Regions from separate parts of the Paenibacillus sp. FSL F4-0243 genome, predicted to be linked through region 3. Evidence: riboswitches for the same ligand, from Rfam matches in the RefSeq annotation. Region 3 holds a riboswitch; each other region holds the start of a gene.
The links. A riboswitch is a leader RNA that binds a small molecule or an ion and turns the genes downstream of it on or off. The one in region 3 is predicted to bind cyclic di-AMP.
Positions count from the first base shown of each region.

Region 1: it holds a riboswitch for cyclic di-AMP, as region 3 does, so the genes downstream of both, NSS87_RS25880 (TrkH family potassium uptake protein) here and NSS87_RS00540 (C40 family peptidase) in region 3, are expected to answer to the same signal.
Region 2: it holds a riboswitch for cyclic di-AMP, as region 3 does, so the genes downstream of both, NSS87_RS26330 (alpha/beta hydrolase) here and NSS87_RS00540 (C40 family peptidase) in region 3, are expected to answer to the same signal.

Region 1 covers NZ_CP150151.1:5,820,776-5,830,995, forward strand. Annotated here, with positions in the region: gene NSS87_RS25850 (DUF3891 family protein) at 1-242, opposite strand, end outside; gene sdhB (succinate dehydrogenase iron-sulfur subunit) at 431-1,195, opposite strand; gene sdhA (succinate dehydrogenase flavoprotein subunit) at 1,271-3,013, opposite strand; gene NSS87_RS25865 (succinate dehydrogenase cytochrome b558 subunit) at 3,082-3,747, opposite strand; gene NSS87_RS25870 (LysR family transcriptional regulator) at 4,149-5,051, shown strand; gene NSS87_RS25875 (TrkA family potassium uptake protein) at 5,124-5,792, opposite strand; gene NSS87_RS25880 (TrkH family potassium uptake protein) at 5,806-7,101, opposite strand; cyclic di-AMP (ydaO/yuaA leader) riboswitch at 7,238-7,417, opposite strand; gene NSS87_RS25885 (CPBP family intramembrane glutamic endopeptidase) at 7,732-9,417, shown strand; gene uvrC (excinuclease ABC subunit UvrC) at 9,524-10,220, opposite strand, start outside.
Region 2 covers NZ_CP150151.1:5,934,190-5,944,409, forward strand. Annotated here, with positions in the region: gene NSS87_RS26310 (exosporium glycoprotein BclB-related protein) at 1-911, shown strand, start outside; gene NSS87_RS26315 (cysteine desulfurase family protein) at 1,093-2,205, opposite strand; gene mnmH (tRNA 2-selenouridine(34) synthase MnmH) at 2,257-3,294, opposite strand; gene selD (selenide, water dikinase SelD) at 3,352-4,410, opposite strand; gene NSS87_RS26330 (alpha/beta hydrolase) at 4,567-5,376, opposite strand; cyclic di-AMP (ydaO/yuaA leader) riboswitch at 5,483-5,667, opposite strand; gene NSS87_RS26335 (hypothetical protein) at 5,889-6,062, opposite strand; gene NSS87_RS26340 (Nif3-like dinuclear metal center hexameric protein) at 6,147-6,941, opposite strand; gene NSS87_RS26345 (endo-1,4-beta-xylanase) at 7,053-8,072, opposite strand; gene NSS87_RS26350 (glycoside hydrolase family 43 protein) at 8,118-9,650, opposite strand; gene NSS87_RS26355 (carbohydrate ABC transporter permease) at 9,698-10,220, opposite strand, start outside.
Region 3 covers NZ_CP150151.1:111,806-122,025, forward strand. Annotated here, with positions in the region: gene NSS87_RS00520 (hypothetical protein) at 1-78, shown strand, start outside; gene NSS87_RS00525 (4a-hydroxytetrahydrobiopterin dehydratase) at 307-594, shown strand; gene NSS87_RS00530 (cytochrome c) at 686-1,042, opposite strand; gene NSS87_RS00535 (GNAT family N-acetyltransferase) at 1,170-1,655, opposite strand; gene NSS87_RS00540 (C40 family peptidase) at 1,911-2,402, opposite strand; cyclic di-AMP (ydaO/yuaA leader) riboswitch at 2,408-2,549, opposite strand; gene NSS87_RS00545 (C40 family peptidase) at 2,909-3,337, opposite strand; cyclic di-AMP (ydaO/yuaA leader) riboswitch at 3,391-3,529, opposite strand; gene NSS87_RS00550 (hypothetical protein) at 3,744-4,574, opposite strand; gene NSS87_RS00555 (M1 family metallopeptidase) at 4,586-6,592, opposite strand; gene NSS87_RS00560 (YwhD family protein) at 6,696-7,202, shown strand; gene NSS87_RS00565 (AbrB/MazE/SpoVT family DNA-binding domain-containing protein) at 7,304-7,777, opposite strand; gene NSS87_RS00570 (PBP1A family penicillin-binding protein) at 7,980-10,040, opposite strand.

The DNA of each region.
Region 1 (10,220 bases), 1.3 Mb from region 3:
TTCGGCACTACAGGAAAATCAATAAAGCTGTAAGGCGCGTGTTCCGCATCGTTCCAAAAGGGCGTCTCATCCAGATCAATCCAGCCCCGGTCATGTTCAGCTACCGCCCAAAGCACCTCATCCCGGCGTCCTTCTTCTGGCACATGCTCTTCCTTAAACCAAATGGCAAGCTCTCCAGCTAACTTCCCGTGATCATGCTGTTTAACCATTACAATTGCTCCATCATGCTCCCGACAAATCACGATTATTCCTCCCTGTTGTTCCACACCTAACGTACGTTAACAATGGATATTATAGCATATGCTATTCATTCTTCTGAGCTAGACTAATTTCCTAATCTCTACCAATTATAAACAAAAAAGCTATCCTCAGCGAATATAAATCCACCATTGAGGATAGCTCAATATTAAAGATCCGGCGGTACTACTTATTACACACCTAACCAGCGTTTGAACATATGTTTTGTCGTCTGCTTATTAATTTCTGCAATGGAGGTGGTAAGAGGAATACCTTTTGGACAAGCGCGCACACAGTTCTGTGAGTTACCACAACCGTCAATACCGCCATCATCCATCAATGCGTCCAATCTTTCATCCGCATTCATTTCACCCGTAGGATGAGCATTGAACAGGCGTACTTGAGAGATGGCTGCGGGTCCGATGAAATCCGTCTTCTCGTTGACATTCGGACAAGCTTCCAAGCATACACCGCAAGTCATACACTTAGATAATTCATAAGCCCACTGCCGTTTCTTCTCCGGCATACGTGGTCCCGGCCCAAGGTCATACGTACCATCGATTGGAATCCAGGCCTTTACTCGTTTAAGTGCGTTGAACATCCGGGTACGGTCAATCACTAAGTCACGCACCACCGGAAATGTCTTCATTGGCTCAATGCGTACAGGTTGTTCCAGATTGTCTATAAGCGCTGCGCAGGCTTGGCGAGGTTTGCCGTTGATCACCATCGAGCAAGCCCCGCATACTTCTTCTAGACAGTTGGAATCCCAGCATACCGGAACGGTGCTGTCACCTTTGGCATTCACAGGGTTACGCTGAATTTCCATCAAAGCACTGATTACATTCATACCCGGACGATAAGGGAGCTCAAATTCCTCAACATAAGATGAGCTTTGTGGATCGTCCTGGCGGGTGATGATAAACTTTACGTTTTTGGGAGCTGTAGCAGTTTCCGCCATAATGGTTCCCTCCTCAAATTGCCTAATTTTATTTCATTAAGCTTGCCTCGCAAGCTGTTTCACTGCTGGGAAAGATTAATCCTTCGAATAATCACGGACCCGTGGAGGGATCAGTGAGACATCGACTTCGTCGTAAGAGATTTGCGGACCGTCCGCAGTCCAAGCTGCTTTTGTGGTCTTCAAGAATTCCTCATCATTACGATCCGGGAATTCCGGTTTGTAATGAGCGCCGCGGCTCTCATTGCGCATAAGCGCTCCCAGTGTCATCGCTTCGGACAGCTCCAGCATGTTCCACAGCTGACGGGTGAATGCCACACCTTGGTTATTCCAGCGTGACGTATCGTTCATATTGATATTGCGATAGCGTTCTTTAAGCTCTTTGATTTTGCCAATGGTCGCTTCCAGCTTCGGATTGTGCCGTACAACCGTCATATTGGCGGTCATCCATTCGCCCAGTTCCTTGTGAATCACATAAGCATTCTCTGTACCTGACATCGCTAGCAGAGACTCATATTTGTCCGTCTGCTTTTTGTGGAAGCTATCATATACAGAAGAAGAGATATCTTGTGACGATTTCTTCAGACCTTTGATGTATTCAACAGCCTTTGGTCCAGCAACCATACCGCCGTAAATGGCAGATACCAGAGAGTTAGCGCCTAGACGATTCGCTCCATGATATTGATATTCACATTCGCCTGCCGCAAACAGACCAGGAATGTTTGTCATTTGGTTGTAATCAACCCACATACCGCCCATGGAATAGTGCACAGCCGGGAAGATTTTCATCGGTATTTTACGAGGGTCATCCCCCATGAACTTTTCGTAAATTTCAATAATCCCGCCAAGCTTCACGTCCAGCTCTTTCGGGTCCTTGTGAGAGAGGTCCAAATACACCATGTTCTCACCGTTAATACCCAGCCCTTGATCCACACACACATTAAAAATCTCACGTGTAGCAATATCGCGCGGCACCAAGTTACCGTAGGCTGGATATTTCTCTTCAAGGAAATACCACGGCTTTCCATCTTTATAAGTCCAGATGCGGCCGCCTTCACCACGTGCTGATTCCGACATTAAGCGGAGCTTGTCATCTCCCGGAATAGCCGTTGGGTGAATCTGGATAAATTCTCCGTTGGCATAATGTACGCCCTGTTGGTACACTGCACTTGCTGCTGTACCCGTATTAATTACGGAGTTCGTTGTTTTACCAAAAATAATACCCGGCCCGCCGCTAGCCAAAATAACAGCGTCTGCAGGAAAAGTCTCAATCTCCATCGTCTTGAGATTCTGGGCACTTATGCCGCGGCATACGCCTTCGTCGTCGATGATGGCCGAGAGGAACTCCCAGTTCTCACGTTTCGTTACAAGACCTTCGGACTCCCAGCGGCGCACCTGCTCATCCAGCGCATACAAAAGCTGTTGGCCTGTCGTTGCGCCAGCAAATGCAGTGCGGTGACGCTTCGTTCCGCCGAAACGACGGAAGTCGAGTAATCCCTCAGGTGTACGGTTGAACATTACGCCCATCCGGTCCATAAGGTGGATGATACCCGGTGCCGCTTCACACATCGCCTTGACCGGTGGCTGATTCGCCAGAAAGTCACCGCCGTAAACGGTATCGTCGAAGTGCTCCCAAGGAGAGTCGCCCTCCCCTTTCGTATTTACCGCGCCGTTAATGCCGCCTTGCGCACAAACGGAGTGTGATCTTTTTACAGGCACTAATGAGAATAATTGAACATGCGCACCGGACTCCGCCGCCTTGATGGTAGCCATCAGGCCGGCCAGACCGCCACCCACGATAATGATATTTGCTGTTGCCATGATAGTTCACTCCCTTTATTGAAAATATCAGAAAGGATTCTGGAATCTAGTCCTGAGAGGATAATTACTTAGATGAAAGTCTTTATGGACTGAGCTATGGAAGCTGCCGTTTGAAATTCAGCATCACGGAAAGTGACTAGCGAAATGAGGAACATAAACGTTACAAGAACAAATATACCGAGACAAAGGTAAGAGGATACCCGCTGTGAACGAGGTCCTACCGTGATTCCCCAACTGATCAAGAAAGACCATAGGCCGTTTGAGAAGTGAAAGCATGCTGCAACGATACCGATAATGTACAGTGTCAACATCAGTGGTTGAGTCACGATATCATGCATCAGACCGCCCAGCTCTTCATGCTCTACACTACCAACTGCCACCTGAACCCGGGTTTGGAACAAATGCCAGACTATAAAGATAAAGGTAATAATTCCTGTAATACGTTGCAGCGTATAACGCCAGTTTCTTTCAATGTTGAAACGGTTCAAGTTCGGCTTGGATTGATAGGCAATATACAGTCCATATACGCCATGGTACAGCAGAGGTAGCCATATACCGAACAATTCCAGGAAGAAGACAAGCGGCAGGCTGTTCAGCCATATCACGCTGTCAGTGAAACCGGAAGCGCCACCCTCTACAGCCGCAAAATTCGTCATCATGTGCTCAATGAAGAAAGCTCCAAGCGGGATAACGCCTAGCAAGGAATGAATCTTTCTGGAATAAAATCCTTTCATACAAAGTAACCCCTTTCCGATTAAAACAGCGTTTTCATTATTGTGTATTCACCGCCGGAACTACTTTTGACACAGGATAACGTAGACTATGTCATGACAAAACGTCTATATTTACCGCTATCCTTGGTTTCCCGGACTTTGTTTTCTTTTTCACAAAATGTGAATATCTTGTGTCACTTTTCATGTTACTCCTTTTTCCCTTATAAGGGAATTGCAATCTAATTATTAAACGTTATACAATAAACGCATAAGAATAGATTTTATATGATAATAATTCTCATTTAGAGAAACAACATTTTCCGACAAATCTTTTATTTCCTTATGGAGCAAGAAGTATTGTCTTCATGGCTATGAATTTCGTCACTACTGTTTATAGATTGCACTACGAGAGGAACATAAATATGTTTGACGATTTAGATGTTTTTGCAGCGGTTGTGGAGCACTCCAGCTTGAATCGGGCCTCCCGCCAGCTCAATCTGTCCCAACCTGCCCTATCTCGTAAAATCTCCAAGCTGGAAGAACGGCTGGGTGTCGCGCTATTTAATCGTTATGGCAAGCGACTGGAGTTAACCGAGGTTGGGCGTCTTACTTATTCCTACGCACTTGAACAACGGCAGCAGCGCTCTAAATTTCTGGAGGCTTTGTCTAAATACAAAGAAGGCGAGCCTAAGCTCGTCACCTTAGGGGCGTCACTTACCTCACTGCAGACTACTCTGCCTCCACTAGTTAACGCATATATGGAGAAATACCCAACTGCGGAGCTGAAGCTAATCACAGGCCGAACACATGAAATTGTCTCCTCTGTCAGTGAAGGAAAGTCAGATATAGGTCTGATCGCTTCCTCTATTCAAGAACCTGGACTGCGCTGTATTTCTCTGTTTGAGGATCAACTTCGACTGGTTGTTTCTGAGCATCATCCTCTGAATCAATCTGCCAAGCTAACCATGGATGATCTGTCCCGACTGCCTATGATCCTTTTCTCCAAAGGCACCTGGTACCGCCGTCTAACAGATGATCTGTTCCAGCGCTGTGGAATTGATCCAGACGTTCGGATGGAGATTGACTCCTTCGAAGCCATCGTGCGGCTGCTGCCGACAGTCAATGTGGCAGCGTTACTGCCCAAGTCTTATCTGCGTCCGCAGCTGTTAAACGGCGGTGGGCTGGTCTCTCTGCATATTAAGGAGCTGGAGCAGACTCAGCGAACTACCTGTCTGATTTACCGTGACGATGGAAGCCTGAGCACAGCGGCCCGTAGCCTCGTGCAGGTCACAGAAGAGATGTTTCTGACGGAACGAGAGAAATAGTACATACCTCTGAGTGCAACCTTAATTAAAAAAAGCCCTCCGTCCCATGTAAAGGACGGAGGGCTTATCTATTTAATCTTGGTTTACAACTTCATCCTCAAATCGATCAATACTTTCATTAGAACCAATGAGTACCATAACGTCGCCCTCACTCAAATGATCATGTGCCGTTGGAGCCACTATAATTCCACTTTCCCGGTTCAGGGCAACAATACTGCAGCCATATTTCGCTCTTGTATTTAAATCTGACAAGCTTTTCCCGTTCATGCAAGACGGAACGGTCAGCTCGACGATTTTATAATCCTTGGACAGTTCAATATAATCCAGCAAATTGGGTGTCACGAGCTGATGTGCTACACGAATGCCCATATCCCGCTCCGGAAAAATAACCCGGTCCACGCCCAGCCTGGACAACGCACGACCATGAAGGATCGAGATCGCCTTGGCTACTACTTGCTTGACTCCAATCTCTTTTAACAAAATCGCCGCCAGAATACTTCGTTCCATATTGTCGCCAATCGCTACAATCCCACAGTCAAAGTTCCGTACGCCGAGCGAGCGCATAATTCCTTCATCTGTAGCATCAGCCACTACCGCATGCGTCAGGTGATCGCTCATTTCCTCCACACGCTCCTCATGGTGATCAATGCCGAGCACCTCGTAGCCCATTTCCATCAGCTCAAGTGCAAGGCTTGAGCCAAAGCGGCCTAAACCGATTACTACAAATTGCTGTGCTTTCATTTCGGATTAACTCCTATCCAATAATTATTTTACCTTCTGGGTGCTTATACAATGGTTTACCCTGTTTAGGTCCAAGCGCATACACTAATGTTAATGGACCTAACCGACCTGCAAACATGGTCAGACAGATCAGAATCTTGCCGAAGATAGACAGTTCAGGTGTCAGCCCCATGGTTAGTCCCACCGTGGCAAAAGCTGAGGTCGTCTCAAATAATATCGCTAAGAAATTACTATCCTCTGTTGTGGACAGTAACATCGACACCGTGAGGACCAATAGCAAAGCGAGTAATGTTAACGTCAACGCTTTATAGATACGCTCCTGCGCCAATCGGTAACGGAACAGTACAACATCTTCACGTCCGCGCAGCATCGCGATTACTGCACCAATCATAATCGTAAAGGTTGTAGTCTTGACCCCGCCACCTGTTGATCCTGGAGATGCACCAATAAACATAAGAATAACCATAAAGAACTGTGAGGCTTGCCGCAGTCCGGCAATATCCACCGTATTGGCGCCAGCGGTTCGGGGCGATACCGACTGAAAGAATGCCGATAATATTTTTCCGCCGAAATTTAAATTCCCCAGTGTGCGCTGATTCGTAAATTCAAATATAAAAATAACTAAAGCGCCGATAAGAATAAGCCCTGCAGTGGTGGAGAGTACAACTTTGCTATGCAAAGATAATTTACGTTTGACACGAAACTCCACCAGATCCGACATGACAATAAAACCAATACCGCCAGAGACAATCAGAAACATCACCACGATGTTCACTAGCGGGTCATATACATAATCGGTTAAACTCCGGAAATCCCCGAAAATATCAAATCCAGCATTATTAAACATAGACACCGCATGAAATATTCCAAAATAAACGGCCTTGCCCAGTGGCATATCAAACGCCCAGCGTAAGGACAGAAGCACCGCTGCACAGCCTTCGATGACCAAAGAATAAATAAGTACTCTCCGGATCAGTCGAACAATCCCCTCCATAGAGCCTTGGTTCATTGCTTCCTGAAGGATCAGTCTATCCCGCAAGGAAATTTTGCGTTTCATCATCATGGCAAATAAGGTCGCCATTGTCATAAACCCTAAGCCACCAACCTGGATAAGCACCATAATTACGGTTTTCCCAAAAATGGTGAATGTCGTCCCGGTGTCCAGCACCACAAGTCCTGTCACACAGGTGGCCGATGTTGCAGTAAACAACGCATCAATAAAACTAACAGCATTCCCGCTGGTACTCGAAATGGGAAGCATTAGCAGCAAGGCTCCAATCAGAATGATCGATGCAAAACCAAGCACCATAATCTGAGGCGGAGAGAGCTTCAGGAACTTTGATTCAGAAACCCTGCGAAACTGTGAAGCCACTACGCTCACCCTCTTATCAAAATTTAAAGAATTCCAACAAAAAAAGCACTGGAAAACCAATGCTACCCTTGGTTCCTGCAGTAAATTAGCCTACGAGGTTAGCTGACGGATTCGGACTGTGCAGGCTGCCCTATTCGTTCCTAGAACGAAATTCACCCCTGATGAATAAAGATAACGCCTATGGCGTATACTCATCTTTTCATTACTTCTTATGGTTCCCCCGTTTTCACCTGAAATTCGGCTATATACAATTGCATACAAATTATATATGTTATTTCGATAAATCACAAAGACACTATTAATGGTGATTCATATGAAAAATGCGGTTTGGAGAGGATGTACCACTAAGAGTGCCTTTTCTCATCACTTTTCCGTGTTTTCCCTGCAATTGCATCGATTTTCATGAAAAATGAAGAAATAATCACCTTAAATTCATGGTATATATTCAGCTACCTATTCTATAATATCTCTATTACCCATAAAAAGAATATACGATGATTTTTGTAACTATCATGGCACTAATACTATAATGGAACATAACATTGTCAGTTTACAAGGAGGCGTTACATGAATCCCGTTGGCCAGCCCTTACAGCAACGTGCCCTCTCCAAGAGGCTCATCATCTCGGGCATTATCGGTCTTATTCTATTTATTATGTTTCAGATTGCTCCCTCGGTGCTAAATAGCCCTGCCGGGGAAGATACTACTGTCATCAGCAAGGCGGAAGCCCGCGACAAAGCCATATCATTCGCAGAACAAAAGCTGAACTACACCAAAGCACCAACTGATCAGTGGAATGTACTGTACGATACGGACTCTTCCTTTTATGGTTATATGTCCCGCGAGAAGCTTTTGGAGGACTATACAAAAAAGAAATTGGATCAACGATATCCTTTTGACATTTTCCGTGTAACACTTAGTCCTTCAGCGGAACAAGAGCCACTAATCTCCGTTGACCTCAATATGTATACTGGTGCAGTTGTCGCTTTCACACAAGGAGCAGAAGGATCAGGTACCGGATTACCAAACAATGTATCCACCAGTGCAAAAGAAGAGGACAAGGGTACTACCTTATCACTTGCACAAAAAGAAAATCTTGCCCGTCCCTGGCTTCAGGAATGGGATGTAAATCCCGCCAAGCTGCAAATTGAATCGAATACGGGAAACTACGGGCTCGTGTATACAGATCGTTCCGTTCAGATCGGCGAATCCTTATTACACTATTATTTCGATTTCACTGGCGAACAGGTATCCAGCTTTAAAGCAGGATTCACCGCTCCAGCCTGGCATACCTCCTATGTAAAGGACCAGACCTCTCTCGCGGAAAAGTTTACTTTATTCGGCTATGGTTTGCCTACTTTAGCTTTAGGAATTCTGGCACTCATCTACAGCATACTTAGAAGAGAACATACCTCCTTTAAGCGTGGAATATTCCTAAGCTCAGCTTATTTTGTAATCATGATGATCAGCACCTATAATATGCTCCCTGAATCCTCAGGCGAAGGACTCGAGGCTCAGATAACTTCCGTCATAATGTTCATCATTTATGCCTTATATAGCCTCCTAATGTCCTCCCTGCTCTATTTTTCTTTAGTTGGAGGGGACGGCCTATGGAAAAAAGAAGAGGGGATGAACCCATGGCCTCGTGCTAAAGAGCCTGGCTATGGAAAATATGTTCTGGACAGTATCCGGGCTGGATACGTCTGGGCATTCGTGCTGCTAGGGGTGCAGACCCTTATGTTCATCGTATTATCATTTACCTTGCAGAACTGGTCCACTACTGACGCTACTCAATCTCCTTACAACATGAGATATGCTTGGCTGCTGCCCATCGTTGCATGGCTCGCTGGTTTATCCGAGGAAGCCATTTATCGTTTTTTCGGAATTCCTATGTTGAAAAAAGTATTCCGAAGCACGTTCATTGCTTGCCTGATCACCACGCTGGTTTGGGCGTTTGGCCATACGCTGTATCCGATCTACCCCATCAGTTCCCGTCCTATTGAGCTGACCGTGATTGGTTTGCTCTTTAGCTATATTTTCCTTCGTTACGGATTTATTGCCGTCATGTTCAGTCACGTCGTGTTTGACAGCATTCTGATGGGCGCTACGCTGATCTTTATGAAGGAAAGCGTGAATGTAGGGGCTGGTATCTTCGCGATTATCATGCCGTTCATAGTCGCCTACATCGTCTATCGGTTTAATCCACCGCAGAAATCAGAACCTAAGCCGGTTGAACCTACATCTGTAATTTAAAGAAGTAACGGGTGGATAACCTATAATAAAAAAAGGTGTCACAGCAGAAAACTGCTGTGACACCTTTTTTATATTTACGTATACATCATTCCAGTATTTCGAATGCCTATGTCGCTGGCTCTTCATCCTTGAGCACCTCAAGAATTTGACTAGCCAGCTTTTCGCCTATAGAAAGTGATTTAAAATCTTCTATGGAGGCTTCTTTAATTTTCTTTAACGATCCGAAATGCTTAAGCAGCGCCTTGCGCCGCTTCTCGCCTATACCTGGTATGGAGTCCAGTTTAGAAGTAACCATGGACTTTCCACGTTGTTCACGGTGGAAGGTGATGGCGAATCTATGCACCTCATCCTGAATCCGTTGCAACAGATAAAATTCCTGACTATCCCGAGCCAAAGCGACAGGTTCTGGCGGATCTCCAACCAAAAGCTGAGCCGTCTTATGCTTATCATCCTTGACGAGACCACAGACCGGAATGAATAACCCCAGCTCGTTCTCCAGAATATCAATAGCTGAGGATATCTGCCCTTTACCACCATCGACTACGATAAGATCTGGTATCGGCAGGTTCTCTTTCAGCACCCGTTCATACCGCCGCCGGATGACCTCGCGCATCGTTCCATAATCATCCGCACCCACCACCGTACGAACCTTATATTTACGATACTCTTTTCGTGCGGGCTTGCCATCAATGAAGACAACCATCGCAGAAACCGGATTAGTCCCTTGAATATTCGAGTTATCGAACGCCTCGATCCGGCTTAAGCGTTCGAGCCCCAAGCTCTCGCCTAAGCTCATTGCAGCA
Region 2 (10,220 bases), 1.1 Mb from region 3:
CGGGTACTGCCGGGCTTGCGGGGCCGACGGGTGCTACAGGCACCGCCGGGCTTGCGGGGCCGACAGGGGCTACGGGTACTGCCGGGCTTGCTGGACCAACAGGGGCTACGGGTACTGCCGGGCTTGCGGGGCCGACTGGTGCGACGGGTACTGCCGGGCTTGCTGGTCCGACGGGGGCTACGGGTACTGCCGGGCTTGCTGGTCCGACGGGGGCTACGGGTACTGCCGGGCTTGCTGGTCCGACGGGGGCTACGGGTACTGCCGGGCTTGCTGGAGCTACGGGGGCTACGGGTACTGCCGGGCTTGCTGGAGCTACGGGGGCTACGGGTACTGCCGGGCTTGCTGGAGCTACGGGGGTTACCGGAGTTACAGGAGTTACTGGGGCTACCGGTGATGGCGCAATCATTCCACTGGCATCTGGTGGACCAATTATTATGACCACGATTTTAGGTGGTTTGGTGGGAACAACAAGCCTTATAGGCTTCGGAAGTTCAGCCACAGGCATTTCTCTTGTTGGTGGAAACATAGATTTGACAGGTACTGTTCTTGGACCTCTTATCAACTTTGCAATGTCCGTTCCTCGTTCAGGAGTGATAACATCTATTGCTGCATACTTCAGTAATACTGTAGCTTTATCACTTCTTGGTACTTCCGTAAATGTGACGGCACAATTATTCCAATCTACTTTACCAAATAATACATTCACACCTGTTCCTGGGGCCTTAGTCCCTCTGCCAACTATCACAGGCACAATTAATCTAGGAACTTTTGTCAGCGGAATTACAAATGGCATCAATTTTACTGTAACACCACAGACTCGCCTTCTTATGGTATTTTCAGCTACTGCTACAGGTTTAAACCTTGTAAATACAGTCACTGGTTATGCAAGTGCAGGCTTTACCATCGTATAATCACTAACACAAACAAAAGCATCTTCCCTCCCTACTATAGGAGTGACAGATGCTTTTGTTATAATATTCGATTAAAATTTCTTGATCTTCCGACTCAAATGCCGCTATTGGTTCATTTATCGCCTCAAAGGGGAATTTTCGGACCGGAAAGACGCTATTGAGCAAAAATGGGGCAGTCTACTCACAACAAATACTCTTTCAGCTTATCGATAACCTCATCGATCTCCGCTTTAGTCGTATACCGTCCCACACTAAAACGAACCGCTCCCTGCCCAATACTTGCTGAGACATTCATTGCCTTTAGAACAGGTGACATCAATGTTTCTCCAGAATGACAAGCTGAGCCTGTTGAGGCAGCCACATCTTCCAGCGAAGCAATCACTTCGTGACCCACCGCTCCAAGAAAACTAACGTTAAGCGTGTTGGGCAATCGCTTATGCCTATGACCATTCAGGTGAATTCTGTCGCCAAATGCCTTCTGCAATCTATCGTAGAAATAATCCGCTACTTCTTTCACACGCTCTCTGGATGGAGAGTCCGAAGCAAGCTCACAGGCTTTTCCTAATCCAATAATATAAGGGGTGTTTTCCGTTCCGGCACGTCTCCCCTGCTCATGACCCGCTCCGTGAATTAATGGCTCGATGTGAATGCCCTCTCGGATGTACAATGCTCCAATCCCTTTTGGCGCATATAATTTATGGCCTGCCAGCGTTAGAAAATCCACCCCTAACTCAGCCACATCAAGCTCTACTTTTCCAGCGGACTGCGAAGCATCGGTATGTACAAGGACACCCCGTTCATGGCAGACCTCAGCTATTTCTTTGATCGGCTGAATCGTGCCCGTTTCGTTGTTAGAGTGCATAATGGAGACTAGTATAGTTTGGTCTGTAAGCTGATTTTTCACATCATCTACCTGCACCATTCCATACGCGTCAACAGGTATATAAGTAATCGTGTAGCCCAACTGCTCCAGATACTGACACGGTTTAATTACCGCAGGATGCTCCACAGCAGACACAATAATGTGATTGCCTTTATGTCGATACGTTTGGGCGACGCCCTTGATGACTGTATTATTCGACTCGCTGCCCCCGCTTGTAAAAAGCACCTCACCCGGCGTACAATTCAGGAAATTAGCCACCTGTGTTCTTGCTCGCTCGATTCCGACTTTAGCTTCTTGTCCCAAAGAATGACTGCTTGAAGGATTGCCAAAATGACCATAAAGATAAGGAATCATAACCTCTGCTACTTCCTTATCTACAGGTGTTGTAGCGTTATAGTCTAAATAGATCATTTGTTAAGCCGAGCCTCCTCTAAACCCCTCATACTTTACGATACCTAAAGCTTATACCTTCTGATTACTTAAAAAAGAGATCACCGCAGCCTCAGCCTCATCCAAATTGTTCACCTTAAAGGTAACTCTCTCAATGCCTTCATACTGAGTAGACGTATAATCGTATTTAGGATCATAGTAGTATTCTAACAGCAGCGCAACAGCCTCTCCGAACATATCAGCTTGCAAGCACCGCTCGATTTCCGCCGCAATGGGGATATGAATTCGCGATTTGATACTTCGAAATGCTGAAATGCACTGTTCTTTATATTCTTCTGGTCGATAATCCTCAAGGATTTGCTGCACTCTGGCTTGTAGTGGCATCTCAATCCAAATCTGTGTTCCGATCTCTTTCTGCTCGGCCATGAATGGGGGCATTACGACCTTCCCAATCTTTTTGCTCTCCGCTTCAAACAGTACATAAGGAGCATCCCCAAGCTTAATTAATTCCTCCATAAGAAGACTATCGAACGTTTTTTGATTGTTTGCATGAAGTCCGATCTCGCCAAAGATAGAACCGCGGTGACCTGCCATTCCTTCCAAATCCAAAACAGGATAGCTCTGTGCCTTCAGGCGGTGCAGCAGGTTTGTTTTACCTGTACCCGTATTTCCATGAATGACATAAGGCTTCGCCTTGAATTCATAGGACTCCAGTTCATCGAGTACCCATTTACGGTAAGCTTTATAGCCGCCAATCAATCGGTAAGCGTGAATATCCATTAAAGAAAGTACGGTCGCAGTTGTACGGCTGCGCATACCTCCCCTCCAGCAGAATACAGCCTTGTCCCCTTGAATCGCAGCAAATTCTTTGACAAAGGTAGGTAGCTTCGCAGCAGCAATCTCCAAACCGCGTTCTTTCGCAGCCTGCACACTTGTCTGTTTATACAACGTACCTACTTCAGCCCGTTCCTCATCGTCAAAAAAGGGAATATTCAAGCTATCCGGCAGCGTTGCATCTTTATATTCAGAAGGAGATCGAACGTCGATAACGGTGATCTGCTTCTTATTCTTTAACACTCTTAGTTCTTCCAATGTAATATCCTGAAACAATGCGCTCTCTCCTCTGGTGGCTAACTTCTTAGGTCGCCTCTAAGCTGAACTCCAGCGTTATTGCGCAGCTATAACTGCAATCTGACCCGGATGTTCTTCCGTTACCTCTCCGATCAATGCTGCTTCTACACCTGCATCTACTAACTCTTTTAGCAAATCCTCACTTTGTTCAGGAGCAACAGAGATCAGCAATCCACCGGAAGTCACAGCATCACACAGAATATAGCGGCTTAATTGGTCCATCTCTTCCGGATAAAGAATACTGCCCTCCAAATGGGCAAAGTTATTCTTAGTGCCGCCTGGAACAAAGCCCTGCTCCGCGAGCTCTCTTACTCTTGGCAGCATCGGTACATCGCCTTGACGAATAATCAGTCCGTGGTTGCTCCCCTTTGCCATTTCCGAGGCATGTCCAAGCAACCCGAATCCGGTAACATCTGTACAAGCATGTACATCATAGGGCTCCATGATTTCAGCCGCTTTTTTATTCAGTGTAGACATGACTGTCGTAAGGCGTGTAGTTTCTTCTGGGGATAGCTGATCCTTTTTAATAGAAGTCGTTAAGATGCCCACACCGATAGGTTTGGTCAAAATCAGCTTGTCTCCTACCTGCGCACCTGCATTCGTTCTTACTTTGTCCGGATGCACAAGGCCCGTAACGGCCAATCCAAATTTAGGCTCTTTATCGTCGATGGAATGTCCGCCCACAAGCGTTGCTCCTGCTTCCTGCACTTTATCTGCTGCACCGCGCAAAATGTCACCGAGAATGCTTTTGTCCAGAACAGAAATAGGGAAGGCCACAATATTAAGCACCGTAAGCGGCTTACCGCCCATAGCATAAATATCACTTAACGCATTAGCTGCTGCAATTTGCCCAAAGGAATAAGGGTCGTCCACGATCGGCGTGAAAAAATCAACAGTTTGCACTAACGCCAGATCATCACTTAATCGATATACCCCAGCGTCATCACTGGTATCCAGACCCACAAGTAGATCCGGATTAGGAACGGTTGGTGGTAGACTGCGAATAACCTGCATGAGATCGGCGGGACCGATTTTGCAGCCGCAGCCCCCTTTTGAAGATAATGAGGTCAATTTTATGGTTTCGGCTTGAGACATCATGACTCAGCTCCTTTAGATAGTTAGTATCGAATAACTTTAATCTTACATCAGTAGACAGCATTGTACAAAATACAGACATACAGAAGAACGCCCCGTAGCCAGTACATACTCCCCGGCTATGGGACGCCTCTCATTTCTCACTTACCATTAAGATTAACTAATCTGCTGAGTTTCCTGCTGTTTCTCCAAAAACCGCTGAAGTATAGCATTAAATTTCTCCGGCTGACACAGATTACTAGGATCTAATGCGTTAGGGATAATCACTAACTGAGCATGTGGCAGCTGAGACACCATATCCTTCATACAATTAACTCCAAATTCACTAAAGTCACCTACAATACATAAGGCGGGACGCTTAAAAGACTTTAAGCATCTAGTGTAATCCACATGGCTCGTAGCCAGCCTTTGCCGATACAATTCCCGTGGACGTTTATCGAGAAGTCCTCTTCTAATCTCGTTATAAGCCAGATTCCAGCGTTCCCGGTACATCATACGAATCGAAGGCAGTACAAGCTCACTTGGAGCGTAATACATTAACCAGCTACAATAAGCAGCCATAAGCTGGATTTTACCGATTATCGTTGACGCCTGACTTCTACAAAAGCTATCCGCGACAACAATCGCTTTTACTCGCTCTGGATATTGTTTCGCAATATGCTGAACGACGAGCCCCCCATAGGCACTCCCAACAAAAACAGCCTCACGAATACCCAAATCATTCAATAGCATAATTATATCTAGACATTGGGTTTCAATAATCTCGTTTGGGGCCTGCAGTAATTCACCTGATTTGCCATTCCCCCGTAAATCACACAGAATCACTTTATATTTATCAGAAAAATACTCCAATTGTGGCTTGAACATACTATGTGTTAATCCATGTCCATGGATAAACACAACCGGAGCCCCTGTTCCATTGATTTCGTAATAGAGCGAAGTTCCATTCAGTTTAGCAATAGGCAAAGTTAACACCTCTTTCATAGATAGGTTCTACAACTATATCTGCTTTTTAACGCAGCAAAAAACCACAGAGGGATTCTCTGTGGCTATTCATCATCAAATACGCCATTCATCCTCTCTCCATACGCTTACGAGGTTAGCTGTCGGATTCGGGCAGTGAGAGTTGCCCTACCTGCATGGATGCATTTATGCACCTGGAACAGGATTCACCCCATAACTAGTACCGATTGTTACACTGGTTCCCAGTTGTTGGTTCCCCCGCTTTCCTTAACGGAAATTAAGCGGACTTCTTATGTAATTGTCAGTTATGTGATGAATCATACTCCGTGTAAGGTTTCTTGTAAAGTTGAGCCGTGGGCAAAATAATGTTGAAAGCCATGCTTTTCATTTCATATTGAGCATACACTTCGTTTTCTCTTTCTTTTGCTCTTGTTTACTCAATATATCTAAAAAAAGCCGAGCGGCCATCAGAGATCAATCCCTGAACCACTCGGCTTCGTTATACAATCATATGGCTACAACAGATCGGCGTTTTTCAATGCATGCTCCCAGCTCGGAAAAAAGAACAGCGCACTTCTCATAAGATCAGGATCGCTTTGCTTCACTTGTTTTTTGCTGATCGAGCTTCCATCGGTTTGAAGCTTTTTGATACGACTTAACACTTCATCAGCCTCCAAAGGAATTTCCATTGAAACACTCCTTTCTCAGTGACCTGGTTTCCAATCATTTTCTCCATAATATGCAAATTTATTCTTCATTTCGGTTTATACGAATTAAACCAGCTGATAGACCGGTTGTTCAGCAATAAAATAAGTAGGAATCATTGGGTATTTCTGTGCCAGAACTTCAGCTAAATATTTCATTCCTGGAGCTTCACTTTCCGCATGACCTAACATAATCAGCGCTTTTGATCTGCCTTGGTGGACAGCATCCCTCACATATTCTGGAGTTTCCCATTCGGGGCCCTCGCCAGCAATAATTAAATCAAGATTGTGCTGATTAAAAAGAGGAATAGCCATCGTCCCACCTCCTCTGTAACCTACTAATATCCCCACATGTCTGCATATCTGGTATACGTCTCCGGCAGCACGTAAATAGGAGATACCTAGCTTTCTTTTTATATACTGCGCCGCTTCACTTACCGTCATAGCTGGAATCGATAGGATTGTAGCAGTGGATTGCTGCTCAACCACATAGGCTGACCATTCAAGCTCTCGTAGCAAGCCCACCATGATCCCATCCGGTTGATGCCGATGCCAATAATCATGATAACGAAATATAGCCAGTTCAGAACGCTCAATCAAACTCCGTTTCGCGCGATATACAGGGTCATCCTCTAACCACTTGTTCGTCTCATGATGACTGTAAAACACACCTTCATGTGTGATCAACAAATTGGCGTTCATAGCAATCGTTCGTTCCACAACATATTGCGTAGCGCAAAATGCCGTAACCATCCCTGTAATCACCATTTCCGGATTCCCCGGCTTAAGAGTATCCACAGTCCCATCTATCTGTTCCATGGCTCCTATTAAATCTTCCAGAATCCTTCTAATTGTCACGTTCACTTTAATCCGCCCTTTGAGATCTATTCTACTAATCTATCAACGTATAAATAACCCACCCTTAATCGATATAAGGACGGGTTCACAGTTCATTATTTGAGCAGCTTGCCCACTCTATGATTTCGTGGCAGAGGTGATAATTTGATAGAAAGCTGGCTTCGGCTTATGCCCTTCATCGAATAGGAACGGCCAGTTCTTCCGCCCACGAACAGGGAAATCATCCAGCCAGGTATAGTCATCCGCTGCTCCCCAGAACGTAACCGAACTAATCACGTCCCGGTATTCTCTCAGCAGTGCGAACATCGCTTCATATCGATCTGCTTGAAGCTCGAGCAGCTCAGCAGATACTGTCTTTAAGTCCATTCGTCTATCATCGAAACGGAACATGGATACATCCAGCTCTGTCAGTTGGAGCTGAAGTCCTAACGATGCATATTTTTCGATCGCTGCACGAATATCATCCAGACTAGGATCGTATAAATTCCAGTGTGCCTGCAATCCGACGCCATGGATCGGCACGCCTTGTTCCAATAGCGACTTCACCAGTTTATAGATTTTGTCACGCTTTAATGGATGGGATTCGTTATAGTCATTGTAGAATAATAATGCCTTAGGGTCAGCTTCATTGGCGAATTCAAACGCTTTGGCGATAAAATCCGAGCCAACAATGTCGAGCCACTTCGAATGGCGAAGAAGCTCTTCTCCTTCATCGGCTATAACTTCATTGACAACATCCCAAGCATAAATATCATCCTTATAACGTCCTACAACGGTCTGAATATGTGATTTGACTCGTGCAAGCAGAATCTCTTTGCTTACAGGTCCTCCGCCCTTATCCTCAAACAGCCAGTCCGTTGTCTGGTTGTGCCAAATCAAGGTATGTCCGCGCATCGCCATATGATGTTCCCTGGCGAAGGCAACCAGCTGGTCTGCTGCCCTAAAGTTATAAGTGTCCTCAAGTGGATGCAGACTTTCAAATTTCATCTCGTTCTCAGCGGTAATACTGTTGAAATGATAAGCAAGCAAATGCTCCTGCGATTGGATCGTTAAGGGGTTAACGGCTGCGCCAATCTTAAAATCCTCTGCGAATACCGTCTTTAGTGCAGGCTCTGTAAAATCACTAGCTGGTCTCAACAATCTCCCTCCTAACAAACGTATCTATATTCCGTATTCGAAATATTATGAACGATAATCGAACCAATCAAAGTAGGCAGGTACCTCAGCCACTTTGCCATGACCTGTCGCATATAGGCCAACAAGAACACCGGTAAATCCGTTTCCTTTGACAGCTTGAGGGGATAATGGATAGGCTAGAGCCCTAGATAGCTCGATCCATTCCTGACCATCCAAAGAATAAAGTAAAGTGTATTCCGTTAGCTCCGCCCGAATTTTCAGATATAAACATCCAGCAATCGTTGGAATCTCTGCAGCCACATGTGTTGTTCCATCAACAGTTAAATAAGCTGTAATCACTCTATGTCCATTTCTTTGCGATAGTGCAATTTCATAATGTGCATTCTCGTCCAATCTAGCACAGAGTCCAGCCTCTTCACCGTCCACGGTAGGGTTAAAATCCAGTAATGTACTCCATTCAGCTGAAGTATGCTGCTGTCTTCTGCCTATAAAGGCTACCTGACCCACTTCATTAAGGTCTTTCGATTGCCCTCGAAGAGCTAGAAAACCCGGACGTTGGCTTAGTGACCAGCTTCCCTCTGCCGGATTCCGCAGAAAGGATAATCCCAACGGCAATACAGGGTCATCAAAATCATATCTTCCGCTAGTCTCAGGTTTTGGCGAATGACCCGGTACACGCGGAACCTTCATCTCCAGCCCGACAGTGTCCTCATTATTATCAATCATCGGCCATCCGTCTTCATTCCACGTTACAGGGGCAAGAAAGGTCTCTCTTCCTAGCACTGTATACTTGGAATCTACTAGACGTACTCCAAGGAATACGGCCCACCAATCCCCGTTACGATCTTCGATCAGATCAGCATGTCCTAGATACTGAATGGGACTATCAGTCCCGCGATGGGTCAATATCGGTTGCTCTAATCTTTCAAAAGGACCGTAAGGGGAGGAAGAACGACCGATAATTTCTCGGTGTTCCTTTGCCGTGCCGCCTGAAGCAGACATGATATAATACATTCCGTTAATTTTGTACAAATGTGGTCCTTCCGTCCAAGGTCCACCATCCCCAGTCCAGATGACAACAGGTTCTGTTAATGCTGCTCCTGTAGCAATGTCTATCTCATATTGAATAGCGTGGGAATCATAATCTGCTCCCTGCTGGGTGGTTACATATACCTTTCCATCCTCATCAAACATTAGGGAAGGGTCAATTCCTCCATAAGGAATACTAATCGGGTCTGACCACGGACCCGCTGGGTCCGTAGCCGTAACATAGAAATTCCCCTTCCCGTGTATTTCGGTCGTTATCATGTAAAACGTTCCTTCATGATACCGGATGGTTGGAGCAAATATACCTCCAGAGCTTTTGCTCTTACGTGTATCTAGCTGACTTACACGATCTAATACATGACCAATTTGTGTCCAGTGAATCAAGTCCTGGCTGTGAAAGATAGGCACCCCAGGAAAATATTCGAAGGAGCTACACACCAAGTAGAAATCATCCCCTGCTCGAGTGATGCTAGGATCTGGATAAAAACCTGGAAGTATTGGGTTCGTGTATGTGATTGGAGATGGAGTCATAATTCAACAAACAACCTTCCTATTATTTAATAGTGGGTGCAAGCTACTTATTCCTTCACGCTTCCTACGTTCATTCCAACTACAAAGTACTTTTGCATGAATGGATAGACTAGCAGAATCGGAACCGAAGCAACGATAGTAACGGCTGCACGAATGGACTTTGGAGTTACCATTGACCCCGCTGACTCCGCAGTTACCCCTGCCCCGTTAGCTACACTTGCGCTACTGTTCGCATTCATACTAGATTGTATTAGTTTCATTAATTCATACTGCAATGTACTCAAGTGCTGGCGGGAAGAGGTGTAGATAAAAGCATCAAACCATGAGTTCCATGCACCTACCGCGACAAAAAGGGCGATGGTAGCCAGAACAGGTTTACATAAAGGGAAGACTACTTTCATGAAAATCTTAAATTCCCCGGCACCGTCGATTCTCGCGGATTCCATAAGACTTTCATGTATGCTACCAATATAAGTACGGATGACGATCATATTAAATGCACTTATCATAGTCGGTATTACATATACCCAAAATGTATTAAGCAAATGAAGATCCTTAATTAGGAAATAA
Region 3 (10,220 bases):
ATCATCTACGATAAGGACACGCACCGCATTAATATTTTAGTCGGAGAAGAGGATTTAGCCTCTGTTGTTTTGATTTAAGAAGAGGGGGCGGCGGGGCGTAATTTGCCCGTAGTTAGTAGCCCGTGTTAAAATTGGTGTAGCCGAGTTATAATCGCTGGGATTCTTGAATACATTTAATCGAAAATATTGCCTTTATCCTGGCACATCCCTTGGACCTCAGAAGCTAAGGGATGTTTTGTTTAACGAATATGACGAGTAAAGGGACCTGCGGATTTTACTGCAATTTTTAGTAAGGGAGGAAACGAATTGTTATTTACGGAAGAAGAACTGCGTGAGCAGATCAGCAAGCTGGAAGGTTGGAAGCTGGAAGAGAATACCATGGTGCGAAAATATATGTTCAGCCAATATATGAAGGGTATTGCTTTCGTTGATGAAGTAGCCACCATTTCAGAAGCCTTTGATCACCATCCACATATTACGATTGATTATAAGACAGTGACTTTACGACTGAAATCAAATGAGGAAGACGGTATTACAGCTCTAGATATTCGAGAGGCACATGAATTTAATGAAGCCTTTGAGAAAAATCGTTAGTGTCACCCAAACTCATAAATAAACGCCCGTGCGCAGATAGTGAACTATCTTCTGGCACGGGCGTTTTTAGTTGCTTAGGTAGTAGTTACTGTTACTTTTTCTCTGAGAGCCAGAGGGCGACGTTTGCAATCTCCTCAGGGGCTAGCTTTTCTTTAAAGGAAGGCATTTGACCGCGTCCTTTAGTGACTATACTGTAGATTTCTTCAGCATCATGCTGACCGCCTTCATTTTGAAGACTGGGTCCAACTCCACCTTGAAGCTGATCGCCGTGACAGGTGATACAGCTGGCTTTCACGGTTGCTTCGGCCTTTGCCGCATCCAATTGGACTTCCGGCATCGTCGGCTTATTCTGTTCAGCTACCTCTTCTTTACCTGGAAGTGTAAACATAAGTACTACCGCAAAGGCACAGGCGGCAAAAAACAAACCGCTCATGATCCATTTCTGCATCCCAGTTCGTCCCTTCTATGTAAGCTGCTCCCTACATTATAGCTCAAGGTGAAGCGTTATCATAGGGTTTGTGACAAAAAAATGAACGATAATGCCATCAAATCATTGAAAAATATGGAATTTAATATTATTTATCATAGACCATGCAATAAAAAGGTTTGTTTCCTGTGGGGGTTAGGCGTTCATACGTATCGGTAATCGTAAATCCACACTTTTGGTAAGTTCGGATCGCCCGCTGGTTCCAGGTCAATACCTCTAGATCAATCTCACGCTCAGGATAACGAAACAAGGCTGCTTGCACAATTGCATCCATGAATATTTTTCCTAGACCTTGACCGCATAGATCAGGGCGCATACCAATCCCCAAGCGAACAACACCTTCCATTGGAAACAACTGCGCGAATCCACACAAAATCCCTTGCCCATTTAGTATGGAAACATATTGCTCATTCCGTAGCTGAGGGTCACCGAACTCGATTCCAAGAGCCTGCATTTGCTCCCACGGCATCCAGCCGTAAATATTATAAGGGGCAGTGTAATCCCAGTTGCAAATCTCTTCCGCGTGACTGGTCTCCATAGGCGCTACATGAAAAGTAACAGAGGGATTTATCATAAGGTCAAGGACCTCCTTTCACGGGGGGACTTTAAATGTCTTATATTTCTAGCTTTAAATACTTATGGTCCTTATAAGGACATCGAAGGCGTTTATGCTTGTAACTAATTATATACAAAAAAAGGCATGGTCGACTCAGAAATTTATGAGGATTATTGTTTTACAAATTCTGAGAGGGGTAAATACTAAATAAGACAAAAAACAAGCTCCTCCCCAAGAATCAACATCTTGGAAAAGAGCCTATGTACGATTTACTTATTGAACATCATCATTATCTTCTGTCTCAGAAGCAACAGAATGATAAGCATCTGTGCTCATAATTCGTTTAGCACCGATGTAGCGTTTCACGTAGTAGCTATCACTCAGGGAGCTAATCGTTACACCGCGTGAGGAAGATGCGTGTGCAAACTTGCCTTCACCGACATAAATACCGACATGGGAGACACCCTTACCACTTGTATTGAAGAATACAAGATCTCCAGATCTTAAATCATCTTGGGAGATAGCAGTACCCATTTGATACTGGGAACCTGATTGGTGTGGTAGATTTATACCAATTTTATCAAATACATACATTGTAAATCCGGAGCAATCAAATCCATTTGTGGAGATGCCGCCGGATACGTACTTAGTTCCGATGGTCTTGTCGATCACTTTATCCATTTTGGAATCCGCGAAAGCGCTTCCTGCTCCGATGGTGAAAATAATGGAAAAGCTAAGTACTGCTGCTGCTAGCTTCTTCTTCAAAAGTTTATACCCCTTCCGGATGCCTACGAGGTTAGCTTAAGGGTTCGGTTGAAGGTCCCCTATGACCCCTCTAAAAATGGAGGTCAATTCACCCAAAGTTGGTTCCCCCGTTTTCCTAATAGTTAGGAAACTCGGCTGATACTGTTGATTAGGAATAGCTTGTAATCAATACATGACAAAACCTTTGTAAATAACAACTTAATGATTACAAAAATGTTACTAAAATCTTACTGCAGTTATTGTAACAAACAGAGTGCCGCTTGGCAATCGTTTTTAACATAATCATGCAGAAAAATTCGTTTTTTTAAAGACAAAATGCATATGTAAGCGATAATATTAAACTAATTTTTATATTTATTGAAATTTTTATCAAATAAAAGTGTTTAAAGTCCGTTCAAGAGGTGTAAAGAATATAATAAGGCAAAAGAAAACCTGGATTCGATTAAGTCAATAATCAAACCCAGGTCTATATAATGTAATTGTGAGGTTATAGTTGTGGGGAAGTATTAATCGTAGGCTATAGCTTGATATGAGGAAGTACTCATTACTCTTTTAGCACCAACGTAGCGATTGGCCCAGTAGGATTGGCTAAGTGAAGTGATGGTCACGCCATATGAAGATGATGATTGTGCGAATTTTCCGTTTCCAACATAAATGCCGACATGGGATACGCCGTTGCCCAATGTGTTAAAGAAAACTAGGTCACCTGAACGTAATTTACTTTTAGCTACAGGAGTTCCGACATTATATTGAGCTTTTGAAGTACGGGGCAAAGAAAGACCCACCTTCTTGAATACATACGTAGTAAATCCAGAACAGTCAAACCCGGCAGTGCTAGTGCCTCCGGTTTTATAGGCAACTCCAATTGTCTTTGAAATAACACTGTCCATCTTAGAATCTGCAAAGGCACTTCCTCCACCAATAGAGAACGCCATCACAAGTCCTAGCGCCGCAGCGACGCATGCTTTTCTTAAATTCTTCAAAAAAATTGTACCCCTTCCAATGCCTGTGAGGTTAGCTTAAGGATTCGGTAGAAGGTTCCCCTATGATCACTGCAAAGCGAGATCAATTCACCCAAAATATGGTTCCCCCACTTCCCGGTGCAAGGAATTCGGCGTTTTATGCACCAGATAGTGACTTATCGACATGACTACGACAAATACATGAAGTTATGTAGAAATCGTTTCAAATGATTACAAACTTGTTACCAATGGAACAGGACTTATTGTAACAAAGTCTTTACGATTTTGCAAATCCTCATAATTTGTCTATAACGCGAAAGAGTCCCAGCTCCTGATTCAGGAACCGGGACTCTTATATTATGTTCTGTAATGCTTCAAATTATTGTGGAAATGCTTTACTGTGCCATAGATGATATTGAGCTGAAATTCCCCACATTTTGAAGAGTGTTGAGGGCAGTGATGAAAGTTGACGAATAAGAAGTGCTGGTAGGCCAGGACAGAAGATACCCGTTATTCCGCACACTAGCAAAAGGATCAGGCCTGCTGCACCAAGTATGATTGAAATTCCTATTGCCGGAATCAGCGACTTCAAGCAAATGAATAAGGAGGAGAACATCCCCGTGCCGCTGGTATACCCAAACTGCATATATAGAAGGAACAGGCGCACGATAAAGATGTATATAAGCCATGCCAATACGTATGGAACTAGATGAAGTAACAAAGAGTAGTTCAGAAAGGAGGACAAGAATAGCCCGTACATTTTTGGAGCAAGCCAGTATAACGGAAGTAGAGCCAGCGCCCATTCGATTAGACTGAAGATAAACACTGGAAATCCATAAAGCTTCATACCTGGAAAAAAGAACAGGCCACGCTCTCCTTTTCGCTCCTGATGGAGTTCATGCAGTAATCCTGCCCTTATGAAGGGGGAGAGTAGCAGTCGTAAGACAACAAGCCCTAGGAACATCCATAACCAAGTACGTATCGCAGGATCTGTGTTCAAGTTGAACTGCCCTTCGACATAATAGAGTAGTCTGCCCATTCCGCTGCCTCCAGCGTCTTTATCTGGATAACGCAGTAGAATTGGAACGATAGCAGACCGGATGAAGCCGTACATAAAGTAGCCCCAGAGCAGTCGGTAGATGAAGAGCAGAATCAGAATATAAAATTGCTCCTTCATGCTTTGCCAGCCGCGGGTTATCGATGTTCTCACAATCATTCACCTCACCAGACAAGAGTTCCGAGCACGGTTTCAACTAGTTTAGTTACACTTAATGTCCAGCGGGAGAGCGTTTTCGGCTCTATTTCCGCCAGTCTGAAGTTATTAAGATGCTTGTTTTCTAACAGAATGGTATGCTCAGGATCAACCTCAGCAGAGAGCAGAAGCTTATCGCTTAACAATTGGAAGGTAGTCTCTGCTCCTTCACCGCTCCAGACCCGCTCTGTAGCAGAGCCATCGGCGAATGTGAATTTAATGGGAACGTCAACGTAATGGCTCCCTTTGTTTGTAATCTTTACTATGGATTCATAGCTCTGAGCATCGCTGTTGCCATTCTTTTTAATCGTAATCGTATCTACTGAGAAATCAGGAGCACCACCACCATAAATATAATCTTCGAAATAAGGCTGCCATGATTTTTTGGTTACCTTCTCAATGACTTTTTGAAAATCAGACGTAGTGGGGTGCTGGAAACGGAATTTACGTGCGTAAGTGGACATGATGCTGTTCATTGCCTTAGTGCCTACTTGGCGTTCAATATCCTTAAGTACTAGCTTTCCGCGAATATACACATTCCGGCTATAGGATTCTGCCCCGGCATATTTCCATGTTTCTAAATTTAGCGGCTCTGATTTGGTCACCAAGCTGGACTGAAGAGGGAGATTCGTTTTGATGCCATATTCTTGCTCCATGAGTCTGTCTTCAGCATAAGAAGTGAAGCTTTCATCTAGCCAAGCCTCTTCGAATTCATTGCTGGCTACCATGCCGTAAAAGTATTGATGGCCAATTTCATGAACGACGGTTCTTTCAAGTGAGGTGTCAGGAGAAGAGTCTGTGGCTCCAAACGCTGTAATGAGTGTTGGATACTCCATTCCTCCAGCCCCATTCCCCTCCTTAGGCGGAACGATAATAGACAGAGTCGAGTAGGGATAAGGACCATACCATTTGCTGAAGTAGGTCAGAGCTGCCTTAGCGGCCTGAAGGTATCGTTCCTTTAAGTCTTTGTGTAATGGATCGAGATACACCTTAATCCGTACACCAGGCACTTCTGGCGTAGAGAAGGCTTCTTCGGCTACTGTAAAATCAGGGGATGCCGCCCACGCAAAGTCATGGACATCGTCAGCGTAGAACTGATATATTTTTTGATCTTGCTTTAGCTTGGCATTCTTCACAGGAAATCCGGTCGCAGCTACCGTGTAGTCGGAAGGAACCGCAATCGTTACATTAAAGATGCCAAAATCGCTGTAAAACTCAGAGGTGCCGTGATACTGATGCAAATCCCAGCCTTCCTCCTTAACCCCACGTGTGCCCATAGGCTCGTATACACTAAGTTTAGGGAACCATTGCCCAGCCATCACGAAATTGCCTGATGCGCCCATACGGGCAAAAATTTTGGGGAGCTGGACCTCGTACTGGAGTTTAAGCGTGACACTTTCTCCACCATTAACCGGCTGTGGGAGATGTACCTTTAGGAGTGTCTTATCGTTGACGTTACCATCATCGGGTTGTACAAATTGCACTCTTTGCATTAGTGATGTTCCTTCTGTTGTGCGCAAATCGGTTAAAGTCATACTTCCGAAGCCGTTCTCTGGCATGGTGTCACCTCTGAGCGTTCCCCCGGACTCCTTCATAAAGGTAGTATCTGATGAAGCAAAAGCATTTGGATACATATGAAAATATAGATCACTTACCGGTTTTACACCGGGGTGTGTCCAGGTTACCGTCTCAGAAGCGATTAAGGTTTCTGTATCAGGAACAAGCTGAACATCGATGTGATACTCGACAACTCGTTGACTTAATGCCTCTTCTGCTGGAACGGGGGCGCTTTCAGGCAGTGTCTGTTGTGGTGCAGCTGCAGGAGCTATGCCGCTTGAGGACTTGGCCTCTTTTGAAACAAAGCTAGTAACAGAAGATGTGGAGTTATCCCCCGAATAGACCCATATGCCTCCTAATAGCACGAGGGTGGCCAGGGTCGCAAAGATGATGATGTACCTTAATGACAGTGACTTCATAGTGTGATTCCTCCCGTGACAAGCATCTACGGGATGTATATGTTTGCAATCGCCGCATTATTAGCTAAAATTAAATTATTCGTAAGAGGAAGGGTGTGCACTCGTGGACAACATACAACCGGAGGGCAAGAAACAGATTGCCTTAAATATTGTGAATGCCAAAAGTAAACATAAAGGCTTTGGAGCGGGCTCTATAGAGCTCAATAACGTATCGCCTGTCATTATTGATGGCGGTGAAGCAGTCATTGATATTGGTGCCATGCATGCCAAGAGTAAGGTTGAAAAGGGGATTAAATTCTCCATGAACCGTGAAGATGTACCTAATGGTAGACAGGTTTGGGTAGTATGGGTAGCAGTGGACCGTACACAGGATAGTCAATTCTATGGTGGAATAACGGCCTGCGAAATGTGGATCGATACGGAAGCACGTCGCGGTTGGAAAATTCTCGCCGAGCATGTCAATAAGTTGGATGCTGCTCTAAAACGTAAAATCGATGTGGGAGGGCTTGGCGCAGTTGGAAAAGCTGCCCTCAAATCCCTCTTGATCTCTCATAATGAGGCATGGTGGACTGCGTCCTCCGATGAGCTTAAGGCTGCACTGACCGAGTAGGAACGAATTATCCGGTCAAGGTTACCTGATACAGAAAAAAGGCTTCGACATCCTGAAATAGGAGAGTCGAAGCCTTTTTGAATTTAACACAATGAATTAGTTTACGATTTGCCTGCCGTACTAAGTTTGCGTTTGAGTTGACTTACTCTGGCTTGACTGATCCCAAGAATTTCAGCAAGCTCTTTCTGATTGGCATATGGATGTTCTTCTATGGCCCGCTCCAGGCGTTGGCACATATCCTCTGTCTTCGTCTTCCGGATCGTGCTGCTGTGTTCTGACACTTCGCCTGCAAAATCTTGGCGCGCCTCAGGCACTTGAGACATGCGTTCAGGGTCGGCAATTTCTTTTAGACAGCTACTGCAAATAAATTGCTCTTTATAGTAGGTGACATGGTCGTGGCTTCTGCAAAACGTACATTCTGTCGAGGTGTACTTCCTGAGTATGATGGTGTTATCGTTTAATATAAAAAATTCGATAGGATCACCAATGTCGATATTACGAGTCATACGGATTTCTGCGGGAACCACAATTCTCCCAAGACTGTCTAAACTCCGGATCATGCCTGTATCCTTCATCCCATGTCCCTCATTTACATCTTTATATTTTGGTTGCTACTAACTATTATAGCAGTAATTGTGAGTTAAGAGAATGGGGTGAATATAATTAATGAAGCGGTTACATCCTTTGTGGGAGAAGTGAAAATCGAGTTTGGCCATCCTATGGATTCTACAATAAATAAGTAATAAAAAAGAAAAACCTCTTCAATTAATGAAGAGGTTAATTCAACCACCAGCGTTTAATATTGTTCCACAGGGAACGACTTTCTTCAGCAGGATCTACTTTGCTTTGTACATCATCGACAGCGGGAGCTTTGCCATGTTGATCACAGTATTCGGTGGGCTCAGTTCCACTAATGAAAGTCTCCAGTTCTTTTTCGGGACAGGCTGCTGTAGCTAGCTTACCGGATTGCGGATTGATGTATACACTGACTACGCCATCTGGAATGGGAAAAATCTTAGGCGGGATATTTTCCAACGCTTTTTCAGTAAACTCCGCGAAAATTGGAGCTGCCCGTCGGCCATCGGTAGTTGTGATGTCTCGCCCCTTGTCATATCCAACCCAAACTGCAGTGGACAGCTCGGGGGTGAAGCCTACCATCCAGCCGTCTGTATCCGTAGTTCCAGTCTTGCCGGCTACCGGACGTTTGATTATAGAAGCTACACGGTTTCCTGTCCCCCCAGTCTCAAATACTCCCTCCATTAAACGGGTCAACACATAGGCGGCAGAAGGCTCTACAATGGCTTCACCCTTTGGCTGTGGTGCTTCATACAGCACCATACCATTGGAATCCGTTATTTTTAGAATGGCTGTGGTTGGCATTTTCTGACCACTGTTTCCAATAACAGCGAATGCCGCAGCCATTTCTAGCGGACTGATCGGTGAGGTACCGAGTGCCAGTGACGGCACGCTTTGAAGCGGACTATCAATGCCCATCTTGCCTGCCATCTCGCTCACCTTATCTGCGCCGATCTTCATGATCGTATTCACAGCATAGATATTGTCGGATGCTGCAATGGCTTGTCGCATATTGATTTCGCCCAGATACTTATCCCCGAAGTTCCGAGGCTGGTAGGTTTTGCGATTGTTATCATAATGGAACATCGTTGGCTGGCTTTTGAAAACGGAAAGACTAGTCATCTCTTTAGAAGAGAGTGCTGCTAAATACATGATCGGCTTAAAGGACGAGCCAGGCTGACGTGTGGTGGCTAGAGCATGATTGTATTGGTTGGTACGATAATTTTTTCCGCCGACCATAGCTTTAATGTAGCCAGTGCGAGGATCGATGGAAACAAGGGCGGTCTCCAGATCACTCTTTTGATCCATCTCTTTGTCGACTGCTTGTTCTGCGGCATGCTGCATGTCAGGGTCCAGGGTGGTGTAAACATTTAGTCCCCCTTGTTCCAACTCATCACTGCTGATGTTAAGAGATTCTGTGGCCAGATTGCGAATATAATCTCTGAAATAGGGTGCAACCACAGTGGTATCCTTCTGGCCTTGTGGTTTTAAGTTCAAGTCCTCCTGAACAGCTTGTCCCGCTTCTTCTTGTGTGATTTCTCCTAAATTAGCCATGACAGTCAAAATGATTTTTTGTCGTTTTTTAGCGTTGTCTAAATGATTGTACGGCGAATAATAGGTTGGTCCTTTTGGAATCCCAGCTAGCATGGTACTCTCTGCCAAGTCTAAGTCTGCTGCAGATTTACCAAAATACATTTGAGAGGCTGCTTCAATGCCATAGGCACCATGGCCATAGTAAATGTTATTTAAATACATGTTCAAGATTTCATCTTTGCTGTATTTCATCTCGAGCTGCATCGTATACAAGGCTTCTTTAGCTTTACGCGTCCACGTCTTCTCGTGGGATAGATAAAGATTTCTCGCGAGCTGCTGAGTTAGCGTGCTAGCCCCCTGCGTTCGGTTTCCCTCTTCCAGATTGACGAGCACTGCCCGAGCCATCCCCTTCATGTCAAATCCGGAATGCTCGTAAAACTTACGGTCCTCGACGGCTAGTGTGGCTTCAATGAGCAGGGGAGAAATTTGACTTAATTTGACCGGTTCACGGCTACGCCCGTCTGAGGTAAAGGTGGCAAGAATATTGCCTCTGGAGTCGAGTAGCTTGGAGCGCACATCGTCGCCAATGGGAGGGAGATCTTTTTGGTATAGGTAACCGAGCAGAGCTCCCGTGGTCAGTAGAAACAATATAATCATGGCTACCAGCAGCCGGAATAAACGGCGGAAGCGGCTTTTTCGTTTGGGTGGACTCGTTGATTCACGTGACATGACACCAGACTCCCTTCTCCTTGTATTATGGGAAAGGAACTGGAAGGATATTCATTGTATAACTAGGTGATCTGTTAAAGGGACTATCACCGGAGGAGATTTAAATAGGAGATGACAAACTGTTTCCATTTTGTGACTATTCAATGGTGGATCATGCGTGCTTCAGGAGGTATAAAAGAG